DNA from 3 places in the Cupriavidus sp. OV096 genome. Region 2 is predicted to be linked to each of the others. Evidence: predicted binding sites of a transcription regulator. Region 2 holds the regulator's gene; each other region holds the start of a gene.

Region 1 (7,949 bases), on a different contig from region 2:
GCGCTCGCCGCGGTCCTTGCGGGTCATGTAGCGGAACATCATGCTGACGCCAAGCTTGGTCAGAATTTCCACGTCGCGGTTGGCGCAGATGTTACGTTGCAGCGGCGCGGCGTAGTTGACCTCGAAGCTGGCCAGGTCAAGCATCGGCCCGCGATAGTTGGTCAACTCCAGCTGGAAGAGCACATGCTTGCCCGGCACCGACTGGCAGCGGCGCAGGCGCGTCTCGCCATCGATCTCGATCGGCAGGGCATCGTTGAGCTGGCGGCAGGCGCGGGCCAGCACGCCGTCGGGGCGGCTGGTGTTGCGGAGCAGTTCGGGAACGCCGGCGCCGCCGGTGTTCTGCCCGGTGGCGGCACCCTTGAGCATGCGCGACAAGGCGTCGGCTTCATCCACCACAGGCACGGGAGCGGGTGCCGGCGCGGAAGCCGTGACCGGCGCCCTGACCGGCGCGGCCCACGCGGGCAACGGCGGCAGGGTTGCCAGGGCAACCAGGCTCAGCGAAACAATAATCGGCGTTTGTCGTATGGTCATGCGGGCTAGCGTTGCCGGGGACGGCTCCCGTGACCCGTCTCCCGCTGTGCGTCCGACTACGCGGTCGGCGCAACATCCGTGCCGACAGGCAGGCATTGTACCCTCCACCCCCGTGCATGCGAAAGCCACGCCACACCGAAAGCACGCTTTGTAACCTGTGCAACAATTGCGCCTTGTCTTCGGAACCGTTTCATGACTGCCAGCCCTCGCGCCTCCACATCTGCTCCACGTTTTCCCCTCTGGCTGTTGATCTGCGCGTCGCTGACCGCGTTGGCGCCCCTGTCCATCGACATGTATCTGCCGAGCTTTCCGGCGCTCGCGGCAGACCTCCACACCGAGATCGGGCAGGTGCAACTGACGCTGGGCACCTTCCTGGTCGGGCTGGCGATCGGGCAGGCGTTCTATGGTCCGATCAGCGACCGCTACGGCCGCAAGGCGCCTCTCTATATAGGACTGACGCTGTACGGCGCCGCCGCTGCCGGCTGCGCGCTGGCCGGTAGCGTGGAGTCCCTGATGCTGTGGCGCTTCCTGGAGGCGCTTGGCGGCTGCACCGGCCTGGTGGTGTCGCGCGCCGTGATCCGGGACCGGCTCGAGGCCAAGGATTCGGCGCGGGCGTTTTCTTCCCTGATGCTGGTGATGGGCCTCGCGCCGATCCTCGCGCCGCTGATCGGCGGGGCCGTCCTCTCTGCCCTGGGCTGGCGCGCGATTTTCTGGATCCATTGTGGCGCGGCCGTGCTGATCCTTTGGTTCGTTCACGCACGGATGGAGGAGTCGCTCGATCCGGCGCACCGCCGCACGCTGCACCCGGGCACCGTCTTGCGCAACTACTGGGAGCTGCTGCGCGACCGCGAATTCCTGGGCTACTCGCTGGCGGCCGGCTGCGTGCAGGCAGGCATGTTCGCCTATATCGCCGGTTCGCCGTTCGTGCTGATCGAGTTGCATGGCATCGACCCCTCGCACTATGGCTTCGTGTTCGGGGCGAACGCGTTCGGGCTGATCGCGATGTCCCAGATCAATACGCGCCTGGTGCGTGCGCGCTCGCTCGACGCCGTGCTGGGCATGGCCCTGTACGCGCCGCTGCTGGCCGGCCTGATGCTGGCCGTCGCGGCGCTGGCGGGCATGGCCGTGCTGCCGGTGCTGCTGGTCGGCTTCTTCGTCTTTCTGGCGGGTATGGGGTGCATCACGCCGAATGCGTCGGCGCTGGCGTTGGCGCACCAGAGCCATCGCGCGGGCACCGCGTCCGCGCTGATGGGCACGCTGCAGTTCGGATTCGGCACGCTGGCTGGCGCCGCCGTCAGCGTATGGCACGACGGTACCGCGCTGCCACTGGCCGTGGTGATGGCCGTGTGCGGCTGCAGCGCGGTCCTGCTGCGGCGCTACGGGCGGGCCGGCGCGGCCGTGCCCGCCTGATCAGGCGGCCTGGTTGGCGGGCGTCGCCGGCGCCATCGGCATGGCCGGCGCGGGCTGCATGACCACCATCTGCGCCGGCATCGGGGCGGCAAATCCGGCTTGGCCAAAACTCTCGCGAATCACGCGGTTGGTATCGAAATAGACCTGCCAGTAGTGATCGTTATGGCAGTAGGGCCGCACGGCGAGCACCGGGCCGACCAGCGTGAATTCGAGGATCTCCACGTCGACCGGCGGTTCCGCCAGGACGTTGGGAATCGCGCCGATGCGCTCCTTGAGCAGTGCCACGGCGGCCATCGCGTCGGTCGAGCCGGCCAACTGCGCCTTCAGTTCCACGCGCCGGTAGGCATTGGCGGTGAAATTCTGGATGGTGTCCGAGAAGATCTTGTTGTTGCCGACTACGGTCAGCACGTTGTCCGGCGTGTCGAGCGTGGTGGCGAACAGGCCGATCTCCCTGACTGTGCCGGTCACGCCGCCGATGGTCACGAAATCGCCCACCTTGAACGGCCGCAGCACCACGAGGAAGGCGCCGGCCGCGAAATTCGCCATCAGCCCCGACCACGCCATGCCGATGGCCACGCCAGCCGCCGCAATCAGCGCCGCGAAGGTGGTGGTCTGGATGCCGAAGTAGCCGAGGATACCGATCACCAGCACCACGTTGAGGGTGACGGTGACGATGGAGCCGACGTAGCGCAGCAGCGTGGGGTCCACCTTCTGCCGGGCCAGCGAGTTCTGGACCAGCCGGACGACGAAATGGATCAGCCAGCGGCCGATCACCCAGAAGGCCAGCGCGGCCAGGATCTTGACGCCGAACACGGTGGCGTAACCGACGATCAACTCGCGAAAGCTCTGCAACGAAGAGGTATCCATGGGGCATGCTCCTGTTAGGCAAGGGCATTATTGGCCTCGTCGCGGGCAAGTTCAAGTTAATAATTTCGCGAAAATCCGCCGTTCGATATGCGCAAATAACAAAGCGGCCGGAACGCTGTCCGGCCGCTTTCTCCCAGTCCCAACAAGGGTGGATTACCAGTTGGTCTCGCGCTCCGGGGTGGCCGAAATGCGGTGCAGGGTCAGGTCCGCGCCATTGAACTCGGCTTCGGCATCCAGTCGTATTCCGACGAATTTCTTCAGTGCACCGTAGACTACCGTGCCGCCCACCAGCGCGATGACGATGCCGAGCGCCGTGCCGATCAGCTGCGCGACCAGCGACACCCCGCCCATGCCGCCGAGCGCATGGGTGCCGAAGATGCCCGCCGCGATGCCGCCCCAGGCGCCGCACAAGCCGTGCAGCGGCCAGACGCCCAGCACGTCATCGATATGCCACTTGTTCTGGGCCAGCGTAAACAAATAGACGAACAGCGCGCCGGCCACCGCGCCGGTGATCAGCGCGCCGAGCGGATGCATGAGGTCCGAGCCGGCGCACACGGCCACCAGCCCGGCCAGCGGGCCGTTGTAGGCGAAGCCGGGGTCGTTGCGGCCGGCCCACCACGCCGCCAGCGTGCCGCCGGCCATCGCCATCAGCGAATTGATGGCCACCAGGCCGCTGATCTTGTCCACGGTCTGGGCGCTCATCACATTGAAGCCGAACCAGCCCACCGCCAGCACCCAGGCGCCGAGCGCCAGGAAGGGGATGTTCGAGGGCGGATGCGCGCTGATGCGGCCGTCCTTCGAGTACCGGCCGCGCCGGGCGCCCAGCAGCAACACGGCGGGCAGGGCGATCCAGCCGCCCACGGCATGCACGACGACCGAGCCTGCGAAATCGTGAAACGGCGAGCCTGCAACCGAGGCGATCCAGTCCTGGATGCCGAAGCGGTTGTTCCAGGCGATACCTTCGAAGAACGGGTAGACAAAACCTACCAGGATGAAGGTGGCGACCAGTTGCGGATTGAATCGCGAGCGCTCCGCAATGCCTCCCGAAATAATCGCCGGAATGGCCGCCGCAAATGTGGCGAGGAAGAAGAATTTCACCAGTTCATATCCGCTCTTTTGTGCCAGGACTTCGGCACCGGACATGAATTGCACCCCGTACGCCACCGTATAACCGACAAAAAAGTAAGCAATCGTGGAAACGGCAAAATCAACAAGGATTTTCACCAGTGCATTCACCTGGTTTTTCTTGCGCACCGTGCCGAGTTCCAGGAATGCAAATCCCGCGTGCATGGCGAGTACCAGGATGGCGCCGAGCAGGATGAACATCGCATCGGCGCCCGTTTTCCAGTTTTCCATTGCTACCTCAATGCTCAAAATGGGAGCACGAGTATGCAAAATCCGTTCCAGACAGCGATGCAAAATGGGGAAAATAGCGCCGAGGCGGTGCGTGGCGCACTGGTGTGGCGTTTCCGGGCGAGTTGTCGGATCAACTATTGCGCGCAGCGGCTGCGCCGCCGTACGAGCCACGCCTCATTATGGATCGCCATGCGCCAAAAGCGGGCGTATAGCGCGCGCGGTGCGATCCAGAATGGTGCGTCCTCGCCCGGGGGGAGGCCGACGAAGCGCGGCCCCGTGCATGTGCGCCGCACGATACGTGTCGGGCTGAAAAAGTGACGATTCCATTTGGGGAAAAGAGGGGTAAAACCCCCGCTAAGTCTTGCCAGAGAACGTTTTCCGGCCGTTTTCGTTGCTTCGGTGCCACTGGGGATTGCCCAAGGCGCAAAGGGCAGATTAGACTGCGCCGATCGGTAATTTGCCGGCAGGCAGATGTCCGGTGACGACGACCAACAAGGGAAATCTAGCCATGAATAAAGGTGAACTGGTATCGGCCATCGCCGCGGAAGCAGAACTCAGCAACGCCGCCGCCGAGCGCGCGCTGAACGCCGCGCTGGACAGTATCAAAAAGGCAGTGGCCAAGGGGGACTCGGTCACCCTGGTGGGGTTTGGTAGCTTCAGCTCGGGCAAGCGTGCTGCCCGTACCGGCCGCAATCCGCGCACCGGCGAAACGATCAAGATCCCGGCCGCCAAGACGGTGAAGTTTTCCGCCGGCCAGGGTTTCAAGGACGCCGTGAACAAGAAGAAGTAAGCAAGTTCGCGTTCTTGAAAGTAAGGAAAGCGGCCTTCGGGGCCGCTTTTCTTTTTGGGCCATGATGTCCACGCGCGGATTTGCCCATTGGCGCGCCTCGTCGGGTTACACTGCCCGCGCCTCAGGCTCGATTTCTGGATTTTCTGCGATGAACGATCTGTCCCACCAGCTTTCCATGACCGTGCTGATGACGCCGGACATGGCCAACTTCTCCGGCAACGTGCACGGGGGCACCATCCTGAAGTACCTGGACATGGTGGCCTACGCCTGCGCCAGCCGCTACGCCGGCCGCTATGTGGTCACGCTGTCAGTGGACCAGGTGATGTTCCGCCAGCCGATCCACGTGGGCGAACTCGTCACCTTCCTGTCTGCCGTGAACTACACCGGCCGCAGCTCGATGGAAATCGGCATCAAGGTGGTGACTGAGAATATTCGCAGCAAGGTGGTACGGCATACCAATAGCTGCTACTTCACGATGGTGGCCGTGGACGACAACGGCGCGCCAGCCGAGGTGCCGCCGCTGCAACCGCGTGACGAGGTGGAGCGCCAGCGCTTTGCCGCCGCCCAGCAGCGCCGCGCGCTGCGCCAGGAAATGGAGCGCCGGCACGACGAGATCAAGGGTTCGGCGGACTGACCATGGCGAACATCCGCATCGGAATGATGGCCGTCGCCGGCCTGTGGGCGCTCTCCGGCATCACGCAGGCCGAGGAAATCGGCAGCGTCAGCACGAATTTCCGCGTCACCGGCTCCGACAAGGTGGTGATCGAAGCCTATGACGATCCGCAGGTGGACGGCATCACCTGCTACGTCTCGCGGGCGCGCACGGGCGGCATCAAGGGCTCGCTCGGCATGGCCGAAGACCCGCCGGAAGCGTCGATTGCCTGCCGCCAGGTGGGCCCCATCACCTTCAAGGGCCCGGTCAAGGCGCAGGAAGACGTGTTTTCCGAGCGGATGTCGATCCTGTTCAAGACCCTGCACGTGGTGCGTGCGGTGGACCGCAAGCGCAACACGCTGGTCTATCTGACCTACTCCGACCGCATCGTCAGCGGCAGCCCGCAGAACGCGGTGACGGCGGTACCGGTGCCGGCCGGGACACCGATCCCCGTCAAGTAAGCCTCAGCCCCTCAGCAACCTCAGGCTTCAAACAGCTTGCGCAGATTCGATTTCAGAATCTTCCCATTGGGATTGCGCGGCAGCATCTCCCCGCTGACGATAATCCGCACTGGCACCTTGAACGCCGCCAGCTGCTGCCGCACGAAATCCTGCAACTCCGCTTCCGTGGCAGCCATGCCCGGCTTCAGGCTCACCACCGCACCGGGCTCCTCGCCCAGCGTGCGGTGCGGGATGCCGACCAGCGCCGCATCCATGATGGCCGGATGGGCGTACAGCGCGCTTTCCACCTCGATGCAGTAGATGTTCTCGCCGCCGCGGATCAGCATGTCCTTCATCCGGTCGACGATATAGAGGAAGCCGTCCGCATCCAGCCGGGCGATGTCGCCAGTGTGCAGCCAGCCATCGACGAAGGTCTTGGCCGTCGCCTCGGCCTTGTTCCAGTACCCGTGCACCACGTTCGCGCCGCGCACCATCAGCTCGCCGGTCTCCCCCAAGGGCAGCGCGCGCCCGAAGCCATCGTCGATCTTCATCTCGCCGATGGGCAGGGCCGGGCCGCTGCTGTCTGGCCGGAACACGTACTCTTCCGCGCTGTGGCTGGTGAAGGTGGCCGAGGTCTCCGTCATGCCCCAGCCAATGCCGGGAGCCGCGTGTGGAAACACTTCCTTGATGCGCCGCACCAGTTCCGGCGAGGCCGGTGCGCCGCCATAGTTCATGTTCTCCAGCGATGACAGATCGAAGTCGCCGCGCTGGGGATGCTCGATGATCTGCCAGGCGATGGTCGGCACGCCGCCGGCCCCCGTGCAGCGTTCGCGCTCGATCAGCGCCATGGCCTGGAGCGTGTCCCAGCGATGCAGCAGCACGATTTTGCCGCCCGTCGCGAGTGCGCCATTGAGCACTGACATGCAGCCCGTGACATGGAAGAACGGTACCGCCAGCAGCGCCGCCTTCTGCGGGGCGTTCGGATCCGGCTCGGGCACCGGCTCGCCGCGCCGCAGCAGGTTGCGCAGCGGGCTGAACTGGGCCGCCACGGCCACGGAGGTGGCGTTGCGGTGCGAGCCCACGGCGCCCTTTGGCTTGCCGGTAGTGCCCGAGGTGTAGAAGATCGTCGCGTCCTCGTCCGGGTCCAGCGGGATGGCCGGCAACGATTGCGAGGGCAGGCCGTTCCAGGCCGACGACGGGCCGATCACCGATTCGAGCGTAGCGATATGGGCGTCGCCCGTGATTTGAGAAAAGTCGCCGCTCTCCGGCAGTCGCGACACATAGACGCGCTCCAGCGCCGGGCAGGCCGGCAGGTGCTCGAGGATGCGGCCGAGCCGCTCGTTATCGACGATGGCGATCCGGCTGCCCGAATCGGCCAGCCCGTATTCGAGTTCGGCGCCCGTCCACCATGCATTGAGCGGCGTGACGATGGCGCCCGCCAGCAGCGCGCCAAAGAACGCCACCGGCCATTCGGGCAGGTTGCGCATGGCCACGGCAACGCGGTCGCCCTTGCGTACGCCGTCCCGGATCAGCTGGTGCGCCAGCGCCGTGGCGGCCAGTGCGAACGCGCGGTAGCTGACGCGCTCGTCCTCATAGACGACGAAGGTCTTCTCGCCCCAGCCGGCGGCCACCAGGAACAGGTCGCGTAGCGTGGGCGGGGCGTTTTTCCAGACAGTCGTGGGAATGCCACGGATCACGCGCGTCTCGGTTTCGAAGGGCGCGCCGGGCGCGGTCAGGCGGGCGTGGGCTTCGGCGAGGGACATCACCGGCCACGCGGCGGTTTGCTGAGGATGTTGCGACATGACTGCCTCCGGGGCTGCATTGCAGGTGGACGTGCAGAAACGCGAAGGGCGGCAGGGGCCGGAGCCACCGCCGCCCGGGAGGGGGTGGGGTCAGATCGTGA
Region 2 (7,949 bases):
GGGAGCCGAACAGCCGCGCCAGCACCGTGATCAGCACCAGCTTGAACAGGATCGGCACGAACAGCAGGCCCAGCACCAGCCAGATGTGGTCGATCACCACATTGATGTTCAACAGCATGCCGATGGTGACGAAGAACAGCCCCAGCAGCACGTCGCGGAACGGCTTGATGTCCTCCTCCACCTGGTGCCGGTAAGGCGTTTCCGAGATCAGCATGCCGGCCATGAACGCGCCGAGCGCCATCGACAAACCCAGCCGCTCGGTCAGCGCGGCCATGCCGAGCGTGACCAGCAGCAGGTTCAGCATGAACAGTTCCTGCGAGCGCCGCGCCGCCACCACGTGGAACCAGCGGCTCATCACGCGCTGGCCAAGGAAGAAGATCAGGCCGAGGGCCACCACGATCTTGACCGTGGCCACCCCCAGCGCCGCCGCCAGCTCGCCGGGGTCGCGCGAGAGCGCCGGGATGACGATCAGCAGCGGCACCACGGCCAGATCCTGGAACAGCAGCACGCTGATGATGTTGCGGCCGTGCTCCGCCTCCAGCTCCATGCGCTCGGAAAGCATCTTGGAGACGATGGCCGTCGAGGACATGGCCAGCGCCCCGCCCAGCGCCACCGAGGCCTGCCAGGTCAGCCCGATCCAGGCCGAGAGCGCCCATCCGGCCGCTACCACGAGCAGCATCGTCAGCACCACCTGGGAGCCGCCCAGCCCGAATACGAGCCGTTTCATCGAGCGGAGCTTGCCCAGGTTGAACTCGAGCCCGATCGAGAACATCAGGAAGACCACGCCGAATTCGGCCAGGTACTTGGTCTGGGCGGAATCGTTGGCCAGCGCGAGCGCGTGGGGACCGATCAGGATGCCCACCGCCAGGTAGCCCAGCATGGGTGGCAGTTGCAGCATGCGGAAGGCCACCACGCCAAGAACGGCGGCGGCCAGCAGCACGAGGGTCAGTTCCAGCGGAGAATGCATTCGGCGGGCTTCGGGGAAGACTTGGGGCTTGACCTGGAACGAGCCGGCCGGGCACGCGCGCCGTCCCGGCATCGGTGCCTCGCCGGGGAAACACGGCAAGCGGCGGTCGCCCGGACCCCATGGCAGAAAAGCCGGGCCGGTCGCCATCGCATTCGTTGGTATACTTCGTCGCCATGATAGCCAATTTCGATGCGGAACGAGCACTTAAGCTCGCTCGCCACACCCTCCAGATCGAAGCCGACGCCGTTTCCGCGCTGGCTGACCGACTGACGCCCGCGTTTACCAAGGCGGTCCAGATGATCCTGGGCTGCACCGGACGCGTGGTCGTGTCCGGCATCGGCAAGTCCGGCCATATCGGCCGCAAAGTGGCGGCCACGCTGGCTTCCACGGGTACGCCGTCGTTCTTCGTGCACCCGGCCGAGGCCAGCCACGGCGACCTGGGCATGATCACCCGCGACGACGTGCTGATTGCGTTCTCCAATTCCGGCGAGACGGCCGAGCTGCTGTCGATCGTCCCGATCGTCAAGCGCATCGGCGCCGGGCTGATCTCGGTCACCGGGAACCCGGAATCGAACCTCGCCAAGCTGTCCGATGCCCATCTGGACGGCGCCGTGGCCCAGGAGGCCTGCCCGCTGAACCTGGCCCCGACGGCCAGCACCACGGCGGCGCTGGCGCTGGGCGACGCCTTGGCCGTGGCCGTGCTGGACGCGCGCGGCTTTGGCGAGGAAGACTTCGCCCGTTCGCACCCGGGCGGCGCGCTGGGCCGCAAGCTGCTGACCCACGTGCGCGACGTCATGCGCACCGGCAACGGCGTGCCCGAGGTGCGTGAAAACACCCCGCTGGCCCAGGCGCTGATGGAAATCACCCGCAAGGGCCTGGCCATGACGGCCGTGGTGGACCCGGACGGCCACGCCATCGGCGTGTTCACCGACGGCGACCTGCGCCGCCTGCTGGAAACCCCGCGCGACTGGCGCACCGTGCCCATCGGCGAGGTCATGCACCGTAACCCCCACGTGGTGAACCAGGACCAGCTGGCCGTGGAAGCCGTGCAGATCATGGAAGCGAACCGCATCAACCAGCTGCTGGTGGTCGATGGCGACGGCAAGCTCGTGGGCGCGCTCCACATCCATGACCTGACCCGCGCCAAGGTCATCTGAGCGGGGCCGGCGATGCGCGACTTCTTCGGCAGGATCTCCGGTCTGGTCATGCGGCTGCTGCCGCTGCTGCTGATGGCGATGGTCGCCGGCAGCACGTTCTGGCTGGTGCAGATCAACTCGCCCCATGAGGACGAGGCCGCCCAGAACCGCGCCAAGCGCCATGAGGCGGACTACTACATGGACCGCTTCTCGGCCACGGAACTGGACACGACCGGCGCCACCAAGATGCGCTTCACCGGCGTGAAGATGATCCATTTCGAGGACGACCAGACCTACGAGGTGACCACGCCGGCCATGCGCGCCTACCAGCCGGACCGCCCCCCGGTCACGGTCAACGCGGACCGGGGCGTGATGAACTCGGAGGGCTCGGTCATCGACCTGTACGGCAATGCCTTCCTGGTACGGCAACCCGGCGTGGATCCGTCGAAGGACCCGCGCATGACCGCTGCATCGCAATATTTCCAGTTGCTGGTCAATGACGACATCGTCAAGACCGATAAAGCGGTACAACTCACGCGCGGCCCGTCGGTGATGACGGCCAACGGACTGGTCTTCAACAATGTCACGCGCGAAGTACAATTGCTCGGCAACGTACGCGGCACCATCGTCATGAATCCGCCGTCGGGGCAGGCCCGGACCACGCAGTAAGCACAACAACAAGCACGCCAGGCGCCGGCAACGGATCGCCCGTCATTCTCTCAGCTGACCAACATGACCCCATCCCTGACGACGTTGTCCTGTCGCCGCATCGTGCCCGCCCTGGCGGTGGCAATCGCCGCGCTCGGCGCGACCCTGGCCCAGCCGGCCCTGGCGGAGCGTGCCGACAAGGACAAGCCGCTGGTGCTGGAGGCCAACAACGCCAGCTATGACGACGTGAAGCAGATCTACACGCTGACCGGCAACGTCGTGCTGACCAAGGGCACGATGGTGCTGAAGTCGGACGCCGCGCAGATCCGCACCGACCCCGAGGGCTACCAGTACGCGGTGGCCACGGCCAATCCGGGCCGCCAGGCGTATATCCGCCAGAAGCGCGACGGCGTGGACGAATACATCGACGGCTGGGGCGACCGCATCGAGTACGACGGCAAGCAGGAAATGTCGAAGCTGATCGGTCATGCCCGCGCGGCGCGCATCGCCGGCGCGAAGACCGTCGACGAGATCCGCGGCGCCGTGATCACCTACGACAGCCGCAACGAGTACTACACGGCTGCCGGCGGCGACAACAACACCTCCACCGGCAACCCGTCCGGCCGCGTGCGCGCCGTGCTCTCGCCGCGCGCGGACCCGGCCAGCGGCGCCGCCGCGCCGCCGCCGCTGGAACTGAAGCCGGCGCCCGCGCCCGGCAAGCCCTGAACCCCGGACGCGCCCGCCGCGTCACGCATGCATTGACCTGATGAACGACTCCGCCACGCTCGCCCCGAACGCCTCCGCAGCCCCGTCGGCCGCCCGTACCGACAGCAGCACGCTGGTCGTGCGCCACCTGAAGAAGCGCTACGGTTCGCGCACCGTGGTCAAGGACGTCTCGCTGGACGTGAAGAGCGGCGAGGTGGTCGGCCTGCTCGGTCCGAACGGCGCCGGCAAGACCACGTCGTTCTACATGATCGTGGGCCTGGTGGCACTGGATGAGGGCGACATCGTGCTGGACGACCAGCACATCAGCGGCCTGCCGATCCACGAGCGCGCCCGCATGGGCCTGTCCTACCTGCCGCAGGAGGCCTCGGTCTTCCGCAAGCTCAACGTCGAGGAAAACATCCGCGCCGTGCTCGAGTTGCAATTGGAGAAGGGCAAGCCGCTGCCGAAGGCCGAGATCGAACGCCGCCTGGATTCGCTGCTGGATGACCTGCAGATCGCCCATCTGCGCAACAACCCGGCGCTGTCGCTCTCCGGCGGCGAGCGCCGCCGCGTGGAAATTGCCCGGGCGCTGGCCTCCGCGCCGCGCTTCATCCTGCTGGACGAGCCGTTCGCCGGCGTGGACCCCATCGCCGTGGGCGAAATCCAGCGCATCGTGAGCTTCCTGAAGGCGCGCAACATCGGCGTGCTGATCACCGACCACAACGTGCGCGAGACGCTCGGCATCTGCGACCACGCCTACATCATCAGCGAAGGCACGGTGCTGGCCGCCGGCCAGCCTGAGGAAATCATCGCCAACGAGTCCGTGCGACGCGTGTACCTGGGCGAAAATTTCCGCATGTGACCCATCGGCCGCCGCGTGCGGCCGCGCTTCTCCCGGCCTCCACGGCGACAGCCGGGGTCGATCAGGAAGTCAGAGCGATAGGCGATAGCAATTTCCGTTCCATAGTCGGAAGGATGCGCATAGAATAGGTCGCATGAAACCGTCGCTTCAGCTTCGTCTCTCGCAACATCTGGCATTGACCCCGCAGCTGCAACAGTCGATTCGATTGTTGCAGCTCTCGACGCTTGAACTCCAGCAGGAAGTGGAACAGGCGCTGACCGAAAATCCCCTGCTCGAACGCGAAAACGACTGGATCGAAAGCCCGTTGCGGGTAGCCGCCGATGGCTCGGTCAACCTCCAGAGCGCCCCCGCGCCGGCCTCCTCCGAGCCTCAGCCCAACGGCGACGCGCGCACCGATGGCGCGTCCGGCGGTGAGGACGACAACTACAACGACAACGGCAGCGAGGACTACGGCAGCGACTGGAGCCTCGACGACTTCGCCCGCCGCCCCCAGGGCGACGAGGACGAAAAGTCGCCGATGCAACTGCGCGATGCCGAACCCACGCTGCGCGAGCACCTGATGGGGCAGTTGGCCCCGCTGAAGATCTCGGTGCGCGACAAGGGCCTGGCCATCTTCCTGATCGAATCGCTCGACGATGACGGCTACCTGAGCGCCTCGCTCGAGGAAATCTGCACCGAACTGCCCGAGGAACTCGAATTCGAGATCGACGAAGTCCACGCGATCCTGACCCTGCTGCAGAGCTTCGACCCGCCCGGCGTGGGCGCGCGCAATGCCGCGGAGTGCCTCAGCCTGCAATTGCGTCGCCTGAAGCACTCGCATCGTGAGCTGGCGCTGACCATCGTCAATCATCATCTGGAACTGCTGGCCGTGCGCGACTACACGCGGCTAAAGAAAGCGCTCCAGGTGGACGAAATAGCACTGAAGGCGGCACACGAACTGATTCGCTCGCTGGCGCCGTATCCGGGGCACGCGTTCAACCGTCCCGAGGCCGACTTCGTGGTGCCCGACGTGTTCGTGCGCAAGAGCGGCAGCGGGTGGATCGCGGCGCTCAATCCGGATGTCATGCCACGGCTGCGCATCAACGACATGTATGCGCAGATCCTGCGCGGCGCGAAGGGCGAAACGGGGACGGCAGGCCTGCAGCAGAAGCTTCAGGAGGCGCGGTGGCTTATCAAGAACATCCAGCAACGATTCGATACGATCCTGCGTGTTTCGCAGGCAATTGTGGAACGTCAAAAGAACTTTTTCACGCATGGCGAAATCGCGATGCGCCCCTTGGTTTTGCGGGAAATAGCCGATACACTCGGTTTACATGAGTCGACCATTTCCCGGGTCACCACGAATAAGTACATGGCCACGCCCATGGGTACTTTCGAGTTGAAGTACTTCTTTGGGAGCCACGTCTCTACGGAGACTGGCGGCGCGGCCTCCTCCACGGCAATCCGCGCGCTGATCAAGCAACTGATAGGAGCCGAAGACCCCAGGAATCCTCTTTCCGACAGCCGGATCGCCGAACTGCTGGGTGAGCAAGGCTTCGTGGTCGCACGCCGCACGGTGGCGAAATACCGCGAAGCGCTCAAGATCCCCGCAGTCAATCTCCGCAAGACTTTGTAGCCGAGCCGCAACCGCCTGCCTGGTGCGGCTCTTTCAGAAGGAGAAGCGCTATGAACTTCAAGATCAGTGGACACCACCTCGACATCACGCCCCCGCTGCGTGAGTATGTGGAAACGAAACTGGAGCGAATTGTCAGGCATTTCGATCAGGTCATCGGCGTGAGCGTGCTGCTATCGGTGGACAACCACAAGGAGAAGGACCGGCGCCAGTACGCGGAAATCAATCTGCATCTGAAGGGGAAGGACATCTTCGTCGAAGCGCATCATGAAGATCTGTATGCGGCGATCGACTGTCTGGTCGACAAGCTCGACCGCCAGGTCATCCGCTACAAGGACCGCGTACAGGGCCACGATCGCGAGGCGGTGAAGTACCAGATGGCCGCCCAGCAACTGACGCAGCAGTAGACACCTGCAGGCAACCGAAAACAGAGCGGTTGCCGACCCTGCAGAGGACTGAAAAGAAGAGCTCAAGCCGCGCAATCAGCGCGGCTTTTTTGATGGGCGCGCGCCATGGCGGTGACGGTGCGGGCACCTGGAATGTTTCGTTACCTTATTGCCACGCCGGAGGGCGACCCGGGGCCCCCGGGAGCGGTCAAAATGGGAACAAGTGTTCGCAAGCCGCCCGCCTCGGTGTATGCTCCGCCATACAAATAACGACAGGACGGCCCCGGGACACCCCGGGTGGGCAAGCCGGCCGGCACGTCGTGGCACCGCCGCGACCCCGGCGCTGCATCGCAAAATCGCGGTGGAGCCCTGCTCTATAATGGCCGGACGCTCCAATGCGGGCGTCCCAGACAAGATCTCGGTACCCAAGTTTCGCCCCGAATCCGGCGGGACGGCCTTCGCGCCCCGGCCCGCTAACCTGACTTCTCGCGCATCGCCCATGAATCGTTTGGCCAAATTGCTGCCACCCGGCAACATCCATCTCGACGTCACCGTCACCAGCAAGAAGCGGGTGTTCGAGCAAGCCGGGCTCCTGTTCGAGAACAACCATGGCGTGGCGCGTGCTACCGTGACCGATAACCTGTTCGCGCGCGAATCGCTGGGTTCCACGGGTCTGGGTGCCGGCGTGGCCATTCCGCATGGCCGCATCAAGGGTCTCAAGCAGCCGCTGGCCGGCTTCATGCGCCTGGCCGAGCCCATTCCGTTCGAATCGCCGGACGGCAAGCCGGTGTCGCTGTTGATCTTCCTGCTCGTGCCGGAACAGGCCACGCAACAACATCTGGAAATCCTGTCGGAAATCGCCCAACTGCTCTCGGACCGCGAGATGCGCGAGGGCCTCGCCACACTGCCCACGTCGGAAGCGGTGCATGATCTGCTGACGCAGTGGCACCCCTGACTCCCGCCCCAACGGCCGCCTGAAACGGCCTGTCCGCCCCCGAAAGTCATACGCGCATGGAACTCACCGGCGTCACCTCGCAGTCGATCTTCGACGACAACGCAGCCGATATCAAGCTCTCGTGGGTCGCTGGCCTGGAAGGGGCCGACCGGGCCTTCGACGTGGAATTCGCCCGCGAAGCCACCTCGGCGGCGGACCTCGTCGGCCACTTGAACCTGATCCACCCGAACCGGATCCAGGTGCTCGGCAAGCCGGAAATCCTCTACTACCAGCGCCTCGACGACGAGCCGCGCAAGCGCCAGATGGGCGAGCTGATCCTGCTCGAGCCGCCGTTCCTCGTCGTGGCGGATGGCATGGAGCCGCCGCCAGACCTGGAGCTGCGCTGCACGCGCTCGTCCACGCCGCTGTTCACCACGCCGGTGTCGTCGGCGGCTGTGATCGACCATCTGCGGCTCTACCTGTCGCGCATCTCCGCCCCGCGCGTGACGATGCACGGCGTGTTCCTCGACATCCTCGGCATGGGCGTGCTGATCATGGGCGAGTCCGGCCTGGGCAAGAGCGAACTGGGCCTGGAACTGATCTCGCGCGGCCACGGTCTCGTGGCCGACGATGCGGTGGATTTTGTGCGACTCGGACCCGACTTCATCGAGGGCCGCTGCCCGCCGCTGCTGCAGAACC
Region 3 (7,949 bases), on a different contig from region 2:
GGCCGTCCCGCGCGGCCCCGGAAATTGTGACAGCCGGGGTGAAACCCCGCGGGGTGCTACCCGGTTGCGCCGCATTGCACCTCCTTGCGCCCAATGCGCCGCACGGGCGCCGCCCTGCCCGCCTGCTAACCGGCGTCTACCGCGATTCCTGCCGGATCTTGCCGATCAGGTCACGCACCAGCGCGGCGGTTTCGAGCGGCTTTTCCATCGGATAAAGATGGCCGCCCTCGATGAAGCGCAGGTGCTCGCCCACCAGCCGGCGCGTGGCGCCCAGGCCGCACTGACGCACCTCGCGCGAGCGCGTGCCGGCGACGAAGCCCACCGGCACCGGCGCGCCCTGCGACACCTTGCGCCCCAGGCTGGTCGGCAGGGTCCGGTAGATCTTGTATTCCACCTCGCGGTCGAAGCGCAGCCGCCGCTCGCCAGCGTGGCCGGTCGGCTCGGTGCCATGCTCGGCGTAGTCGCTCAGGACCTCGGGGTCCCATATCGCGAAATTCTTCTTGGAGAGGAAGTGATGACGCACTGCCTCGGCGTCTGGCCAATGGGTGCGGCGGTTCTTCGTCACGGCCGCCGGACCAGGCTTTTCGTCGAGGCCGAATATTTGCGAGAAACGCAGCAGCCCGGCGCGCCAGCCGGCAATCACCGGCGAGTCGAGCATGACCACCCCGCGCACCCGCGCGGGCCGGCGCAGCGCGGCCATCAGGGACAAGAAGCCGCCCAGCGAATGGCCGACCAGCCACACCGGGCGCTCGGTGCCATCACGCGTGGCGCGGTCCAGCTCGTCTAGCAATTCCTCCACGAGATGCGGCCACTCGCGCGTGACCGGGTACCTCGGGTCATGGCCGTAGCGCTCCACGGCGCGGATATCGAAATCGTCTTCCAGTGCACCGAACAGCTTCCGGTACGTGCGCACCGGGAAGCCGTTGGCGTGCGAAAACAGCAGGATGTCGCGCATGCGGCGTCTTGGGAGGGTGGAATGCCGGGGAAGCGGCGATCAGTGTTCGCGGCGAGCCCGGACCGGCTGGCCCCAGCGGTCGGCGTCATCGCGCGCGAGCGGGAATTCCGCCGGCTCCGCCGCATCCCACTCGGGGTTGCAGATCTCGCCGAACACCTGGCGCAGGCGGTGGCCCCACGTGTCGCGAATCATGCGGAAGTAGGCGTTGCGTTCGTCGATACTGACGAAGCGAGTCACGCGCAGCGCGTCGGCCTCATAGACCAGCAGGTCCAGCGGCAGGCCCACGGAGATATTCGATTTCAGCGTCGAGTCCATCGAGATCAGCGCGCACTTGGCGGCCTCGCCCAGCGGCAGCGACGGCGACACCACGCGGTCGATGATCGGCTTGCCGTACTTGGCCTCGCCAATCTGGAAATAGCAGTTTTCCGGTGTCGATTCGACGAAGTTGCCGGCCGCATAGATATTGAACAGGCGCGGCCGCTCGCCGCGAATCTGACCGCCGAAGACCAGACTCACGTTGAATTCGATGCCGGCATCGCGCAGCGCATGGGCATCGCGCTTGTGCACGGCGCGCACGGCGTCGCCGACGATGGTAGCGGCCTCGAACATGTCCCGCGCGGTCCACAGCGAGCGCTTCTCGTCGCGGCCCTCTGCCAGGCATTGGCGCACCGACTGACTGATCGCGAGGTTGCCGGCGGTCATCATCACCATCACGCGGTCGCCCGGCTCTTCGAACACGGTCATCTTGCGGGCCGTGGAAATGGCGTCCACGCCGGCGTTGGTGCGGGAATCTGACAGGAATACCAGGCCGGCATCCAGCCGCATGGCTACACAGTACGTCATGGGAATCTTGTTGGTTTTGGCCGCGCGCCGGCTCGGCGGCGCGCTCAGGGGCAAGCTTGCATTCTAGCGCCCTAGCGCGGCGCGAGCCGCCTCGGCGGCATCGGTCGCTTCGAACGGCCGTCTGATGGAAAGGATTGCTGCCCGGGGTGGGGTCAGTCAGCGACCGGTACCGCTGGCATCGGCGGAATCGGGGTGATGGCGATCTCGACTTCCATCGTCTCGCCCGTCCCGCCCTCCAGAATGCCCCGAATTGGTGCAGCCGAGGCGTAGTCACGCCCCACGGCAAGGCGTACGTGACGGCCATCGGTCAGGCAACGGTGCGTCACGTCGATGCTGCACCAGAGCGCGCTGGCGGCGTCCAGGCAGACATCGGCCCAGGCGTGGCTGGCCATCGACGTGGCGGCCGGGTCATAGAAGTAACCACTGACATAGCGCGCCGGAATGCCGAAGGCGCGGCACGCGGCCACCATCACCTGCGCCTGGTCCTGGCAGACGCCGCTGCCGAGCGCGAAGGCATCGGCGGCGCTGGTACCGACGTGGGTGGTGTTGGCGCTGTAGCGCACGCGGTCCGCGATGCCATCGGCCAGCGCCAGCAACGCCGGCACGTCGTGGCCGGCGGCCAGGAACGGCGCGGCGAACGCGCGCAGCGCGGCCGGGGCCTGCGTGAGCGGCGTGGCGGCGGCAAAGTACAGGGGCGACACGCGCGACTCGCCGGCGTCCGGCTGGTCGTGGAAGCCATGGTGGCCGGGCGCCCCCGCTTCTTTTAGCGGCGCAATCATCACTTCCACTTCGCCAGTCGCCGTGATCGAAATCGTCTGGGCGGGGCCGGACAGCGTGAAGTTATGGACGATGTTGCCAAAGCCGTCGCGGGCCTCGGACAGGTTGCCGGGTGCGGTCAGCGTCCAGCCCTGCACGGACTGAAGTGGCCCCGAACGCGGCGCGAGCCGCAGTTCGTGCACGCTGCGGCGCACTGGCTCGGTGTAACGGTAGACCGTCTTGTGGTGGATCTTGTATTTCACGATAAGGCACGCGCCGCGGCGACCGGTGCCCGGCCCGCCACCCGCCCGATCCGGCAACGGTGTGGCGTTCCCGGCACCTCGTCAGGCAGCCAGCGGGACGAGGAAGTCCCGGCTGATGCCGTTGCCGAGATCGCCAATGCGCTCCAGGAAGCTGGTCAGGTAGGCGTGCAGGCCAACGGCGAAGATGTCGTCGATGCGCGCGTATTTCAGGTCGGCGTGGAGTTTACCAGCCTGGCGCTCCGTCTCCGACGACTGCTGGTTGGCCACCAGCGCGAGAATGGCGACCACCTCGTCCATGCTCGACACCAGCGAGCGCGGCATGTCCGGCCGCAGGATCAACAGCTCCGCCACGCGTTGCGGCGTGATCACGGCGCGATAGATCTTGCGATACACCTCGAAGCCGGACACCGAGCGCAGCACGGCTGCCCAGTGATAGAAGTCGTTCTGCTCGCGGTTCAGGTCATCGTTCTGCAACTGGCTCTGGGACTGCCCGCTACCGTCCTGGGACTGGGATTGGGACTGACTCCGGAATCCCCCGCCCTGGCTCTGGCTCTGCGATTGGCCGCCCTGGAAAGCGAGATCGTCCTCGTCGCGCCGGCCGGAGGCCTGGAACTTGACATCGAGGATCCGCGCGGTGTTGTCCGCCCGCTCCAGGAAGGTGCCGAGCCGCATGAAGTGGAAGGCGTCGTCCTTGAGCATGGTGCCGAACTGCACGCCACGCGCCAGATGCGAGCGGAACTTGACCCATTCGAAGAAGCGGGACGGGTCGTCGCGCAGCTCACCCTCGGCAATGATGCGCTGCACATCCAGCCAGGTGGTGTTCAGCGTCTCCCAGACCTCGGTGGTCAGCGAGCCGCGCACCGCGCGGGCGTTCTCGCGCGCCGCGCGCAGGCAGCTCATGATCGACGACGGATTGGTCATGTCGCGAACCATGAAGTCGATCACGTCGTCGCGGTGCAGCAGCCCGTACTTGTGGTCGAAGGCGTGGGTCAGCTCGGAAATATCGAGCATCGCCCACCAGCCCTGCTCGGCCACTTCGGCGGACTGCGGCAGCAGCGAGGTCTGGTAATTGACATCGAGCATGCGCGCGGTGTTCTCGGCGCGCTCGGTATAGCGGGACATCCAGAACAGATGGTCGGCGGTGCGGCTCAACATGATGGGTTCTCCCGGCGATCGGCGTGTTCCATGGCTCAGCGCTCCAGCACCCAGGTGTCCTTGGTGCCGCCCCCCTGAGAGGAGTTGACCACCAATGACCCTTCGCGCAGCGCCACGCGGGTCAGCCCGCCCGGCACCATGCGCACCTCCTTGCCCGACAGCACGAACGGCCGCAGGTCGATATGGCGCGGCGCGATGCCCGACTCCACATAGGTCGGGCAGGTGGACAGCGCCAGCGTCGGCTGGGCGATGTACTGCTCGGGGCGCGATTTCACCACCTCGCGGAACTGGTCGATCTCGGCGCGCGTGGCCGCCGGTCCGACCAGCATGCCGTAGCCGCCCGCGCCGTGGGTTTCCTTGACCACGAGGTCGGCCATATGGTCGAGCACGAACTGGAGATCGTCCGGGCGCCGGCACATATAGGTCGGCACGTTGTTGAGGATGGCCTCCTCGCCCAGATAGAAGCGGATCATGTCCGGCACGTAGGGGTAAATCGACTTGTCGTCGGCCACGCCCGTGCCGATGGCGTTGCTGATCGTCACATTGCCGGCCCGGTAGACCGACAGCAGCCCGGCCGCACCGAGCGCCGAATCTGGACGAAATGCGAGGGGATCAAGGAAGTCGTCATCCACGCGCCGGTAGATCACGTCGATGCGCTGCGGCCCCTGCGTGGTCCGCATATAGAGGTGCTCGTCCTCGACGAACAGGTCGCTGCCCTCCACCAGTTCCACGCCCATCTGTTGAGCCAGGAATGCATGCTCGAAGTACGCCGAGTTGTACATGCCCGGCGTGAGCACGACCACGGTGGGATCGGCGATGTTCTGGGGCGAGACACTGCGCAGCATGTCCAGCAGCAGGTCGGGATAGTGCGCCACCGGCGCCACCCGGTTGCGCGCGAACAGCTCCGGGAACAACCGCATCATCATCTTGCGGTTTTCCAGCATGTACGAAACGCCGGACGGCACCCGGAGGTTGTCCTCGAGCACGTAGAACTCGCCCTCGCCGGCCCGCACCACGTCGATGCCGGCCACATGGGCATAAATGTCGCGCGGCACATCCACGCCGAGCATCTCCGGCCGGTATTGGGCGTTGTTGTAGATCTGGTCGGGCGGAATCACGCCGGCGCGGATGATGTCCTGGCCGTGGTAGATATCGTGGATGAACCGGTTCAGCGCCGCCACGCGCTGCCGCAGGCCGCGCTCGAGCGTGGCCCAATCGCTGGCCGGGAAGATGCGCGGAATCACATCGAACGGAATCGTGCGCTCGGTGCCGCTGTTCGACTCGTCCTTGTCGCCGTAGACGGCAAAGGTAATGCCCACGCGCCGGAAGATAAGGTCCGCCTCGGCGCGTTTGTTGTCCATCGTCGAACCGGACTGCCGCCCGATCCAGTCCGCAAAATTGCGGTAGTGGGCCCTGACCGCCCCTGACGGCAGCGTCTGTCCGGCCTCGATGGCCGCCACTGCTCCGTCCTCCCGCCCTTCCAGCATCTCGTCGAAAAACCGCGCCGCCATGATGGCCGCTCCTTCGTGAAATGGGCGCCCGCGCCGGCCTCGTACTGACCGTGCCGTGCCGTCTCCCCGGTCGCCCGTTTGTCGATGCCTTGTCGAGTTGGCTCTTTCAGCATATCCGCACCGGCAAAACCCGCAAGGGTCACGCGCGCCGGCACGCGAATCGGTTTAGCAAGATGCTTGCCAGCCAGGCGCCGCCGAAGGCACGGCGCCAAGGGCTGGCTGGCGGCTTCAGGTCAGTTCAGATCAGGCGGCGGGCTTGCCGGAGCAGGCGGCCGACTCGGGCGGGCACTTGTCCAGGATGTCCTGGACCAGCGCCTCGGGCGTGCGGCGGATGTCCAGCACCAGCGCGTCGCGTGGCTCCTCGAGGGTGTCGAACTGGCTTTGCAGCAGCGCCGGGTTGAAGAAATGGTCCGTGCGCGCCGACAGCCGGCTGCCGATGGTGCCGGCGTCGCCCTTCATGAAGACGAAGGTCACACCGCCGTCGGGCGGGGTCAGGCGGTCGCGGTAGGTCTGGCGCAGCGCCGAGCAGGTGAAAACGTGGGTGCGGCCCTCGGCCCGGGCGGTGTCGATGGCGGCGCGCATCGCGGCCAGCCAGGGCCAGCGGTCCTCATCGGTCAGCGGAATGCCGTTGTGCATCTTGGCCTTGTTGGCCTCGCTGTGGAAGGCGTCGGCATCGTGGAAGCCGCAATGCAGCTGGCTGGCCAGCAACTGGCCGACCGTGGTTTTCCCGCTGCCGGAAACGCCCATCAGGATATAGATCATGTCTGCTCCGTCGATCATGGTCGGATGGTCGGGCCATCCTTGTCGGTAGCCTTCGGGCGCGAAAGACGTGGCGCGAAGGTGCACCGCGGCATGGAGATACCTGGCCGCGGCGATTGCTGAAAATCGTAAAACGACTAAACGACGACTAAGTGCGTGCAGGGCAAGTTGGGCGCCCGCCTATTGTGCGACCACGCCGGCCGTTTGGACAGCGGGCGCGGCGTCGGCCTCGGACAAGTCCAGGGCGCTGCCGCCTTCTTCGGCGATCCGGGCATGGCGCCGGAACAGTCCGAACAGGCCGCGCCCCATGCTGAAGCGCGCAAAATCGTCGTCCGGCGCGGTCGCCGGGATGCGCGCGGCGAATTCGGCGTGCGCGGCGGCATCGCCGACCAGGGTCAATGTGCCGGCTACGGCATCCACACGAATCCAGTCGCCATCGCGCACCCGCGCCAACGGGCCGCCTACAAGCGCCTCCGGACCCACATGAATCACCGCCGGTACCTTGCCGGACGCGCCCGACATGCGGCCATCGGTCACCAGCGCCACCTTGTGGCCAGCATCCTGCAGTGCGCCGAGTGCCGGCGTGAGCCGGTGCAACTCGGGCATGCCGTTGGCGTTCGGCCCCTGGAAGCGGACCACCGCCACCACGTCGCGATTCAGTTCGTCGGCCTCGAAGGCGGCTTGCAGCGCCTCCTGGGAGTCGAACACGCGGGCCGGGGCCTCCACGATACGGTGCTCGTCGGCCACGGCCGACACCTTGATCACGCCCCGGCCGAGGTTGCCGGCCATCAGGCGCAGCCCGCCCTCCTTCGAGAACGGCGCCGACGCCGGTGCCAGCACGGCGGCATCGCCACTCGTGGTCGGACCGTCGCGCCAGCGCAGCGCGCCGTCGGTCATCACCGGCTCCTCGGTGTAGCGCGCCAGCCCTTGCCCCATCACGGTCTGGACGTCCTCGTGCAGCAACCCGGCTTCGAGCAGTTGGCCAATCACATAGGCCACGCCGCCGGCGGCGTGGAAGTGGTTCACATCGGCCGAGCCGTTCGGATAGACGCGCGCCAGCAGCGGCGTGACCGCCGACAGGCGGTCGAAGTCATTCCAGTCGATGACGATGCCGGCGGCACGCGCCATGGCGACAAGGTGGATCGTATGGTTCGTGGAACCGCCCGTGGCCAGCAGGCCGACCATGGCGTTGACGATGGCCCGCTCGTCCACGATCTGGGCGAGCGGCGTGTACGCGTTGCCGCGCGCGATCAGCGCCAGCGCGCGCTGTGCCGCGGCCGCCGTCAGCGCATCGCGCAGTCCGCTGTCCGGGTGCACGAAGGCCGAGCCCGGCATGTGCAAGCCCATGATTTCCATCAGGAACTGGTTGCTGTTGGCCGTGCCGTAGAAGGTGCAGGTGCCGGCGCCGTGGTAGGCGGCGCATTCGGCCTCCAGCAAGACATCGCGACCAACCTGACCCGTGGCGTAGAGCTGGCGCACGCGCGCCTTTTCCTTGTTCGAGAGACCGGTCGCCATCGGCCCAGCGGGCACGAAGACGATGGGCAGGTGGCCGAACTGGAGCGCCCCCATCAGCAGGCCCGGCACGATCTTGTCGCACACGCCGAGCATCAGCGCGGCATCGAAGGTGTTGTGCGAGAGCGCGACCGCCGTACCCATGGCAATGGCGTCGCGCGAGAACAGCGACAGCTCCATGCCAGCGTTGCCTTG

Evidence for each region. Region 2 encodes sigma-54, which starts transcription at its own class of promoters, with help from an activator protein. Its sites were predicted from a motif close to TGGCANGNAANCTGCTTT; they were not measured.
Region 1: the regulator sigma-54 is predicted to act here: its motif matches at 4,197-4,214, upstream of BM115_RS17620 (ammonium transporter).
Region 3: the regulator sigma-54 is predicted to act here: its motif matches at 5,649-5,666, upstream of BM115_RS08465 (circularly permuted type 2 ATP-grasp protein).

What each region holds. Positions count from the first base shown of each region.
Region 1 is NZ_FOWM01000007.1:185,510-193,458, reverse strand. Features, by position in the region: gene BM115_RS17635 (hypothetical protein) at 1-531, opposite strand, end outside; gene BM115_RS17630 (Bcr/CflA family multidrug efflux MFS transporter) at 724-1,941, shown strand; gene BM115_RS17625 (mechanosensitive ion channel family protein) at 1,942-2,808, opposite strand; gene BM115_RS17620 (ammonium transporter) at 2,962-4,164, opposite strand; gene BM115_RS17615 (HU family DNA-binding protein) at 4,673-4,954, shown strand; gene BM115_RS17610 (acyl-CoA thioesterase) at 5,103-5,588, shown strand; gene BM115_RS17605 (CreA family protein) at 5,591-6,067, shown strand; gene BM115_RS17600 (class I adenylate-forming enzyme family protein) at 6,088-7,848, opposite strand; gene BM115_RS17595 (SDR family oxidoreductase) at 7,939-7,949, opposite strand, start outside.
Region 2 is NZ_FOWM01000002.1:469,012-476,960, reverse strand. Features, by position in the region: gene BM115_RS06210 (monovalent cation:proton antiporter family protein) at 1-967, opposite strand, end outside; gene BM115_RS06205 (KpsF/GutQ family sugar-phosphate isomerase) at 1,141-2,124, shown strand; gene lptC (LPS export ABC transporter periplasmic protein LptC) at 2,137-2,772, shown strand; gene lptA (lipopolysaccharide transport periplasmic protein LptA) at 2,836-3,477, shown strand; gene lptB (LPS export ABC transporter ATP-binding protein) at 3,518-4,318, shown strand; gene BM115_RS06185 (RNA polymerase factor sigma-54) at 4,452-5,933, shown strand; gene hpf (ribosome hibernation-promoting factor, HPF/YfiA family) at 5,984-6,337, shown strand; gene BM115_RS06175 (PTS sugar transporter subunit IIA) at 6,816-7,271, shown strand; gene hprK (HPr(Ser) kinase/phosphatase) at 7,328-7,949, shown strand, end outside.
Region 3 is NZ_FOWM01000003.1:252,150-260,098, reverse strand. Features, by position in the region: gene BM115_RS08485 (alpha/beta fold hydrolase) at 137-955, opposite strand; gene BM115_RS08480 (proteasome-type protease) at 995-1,798, opposite strand; gene BM115_RS08475 (transglutaminase family protein) at 1,951-2,817, opposite strand; gene BM115_RS08470 (alpha-E domain-containing protein) at 2,899-3,972, opposite strand; gene BM115_RS08465 (circularly permuted type 2 ATP-grasp protein) at 4,008-5,483, opposite strand; gene BM115_RS08460 (gluconokinase) at 5,727-6,245, opposite strand; gene edd (phosphogluconate dehydratase) at 6,423-7,949, opposite strand, start outside.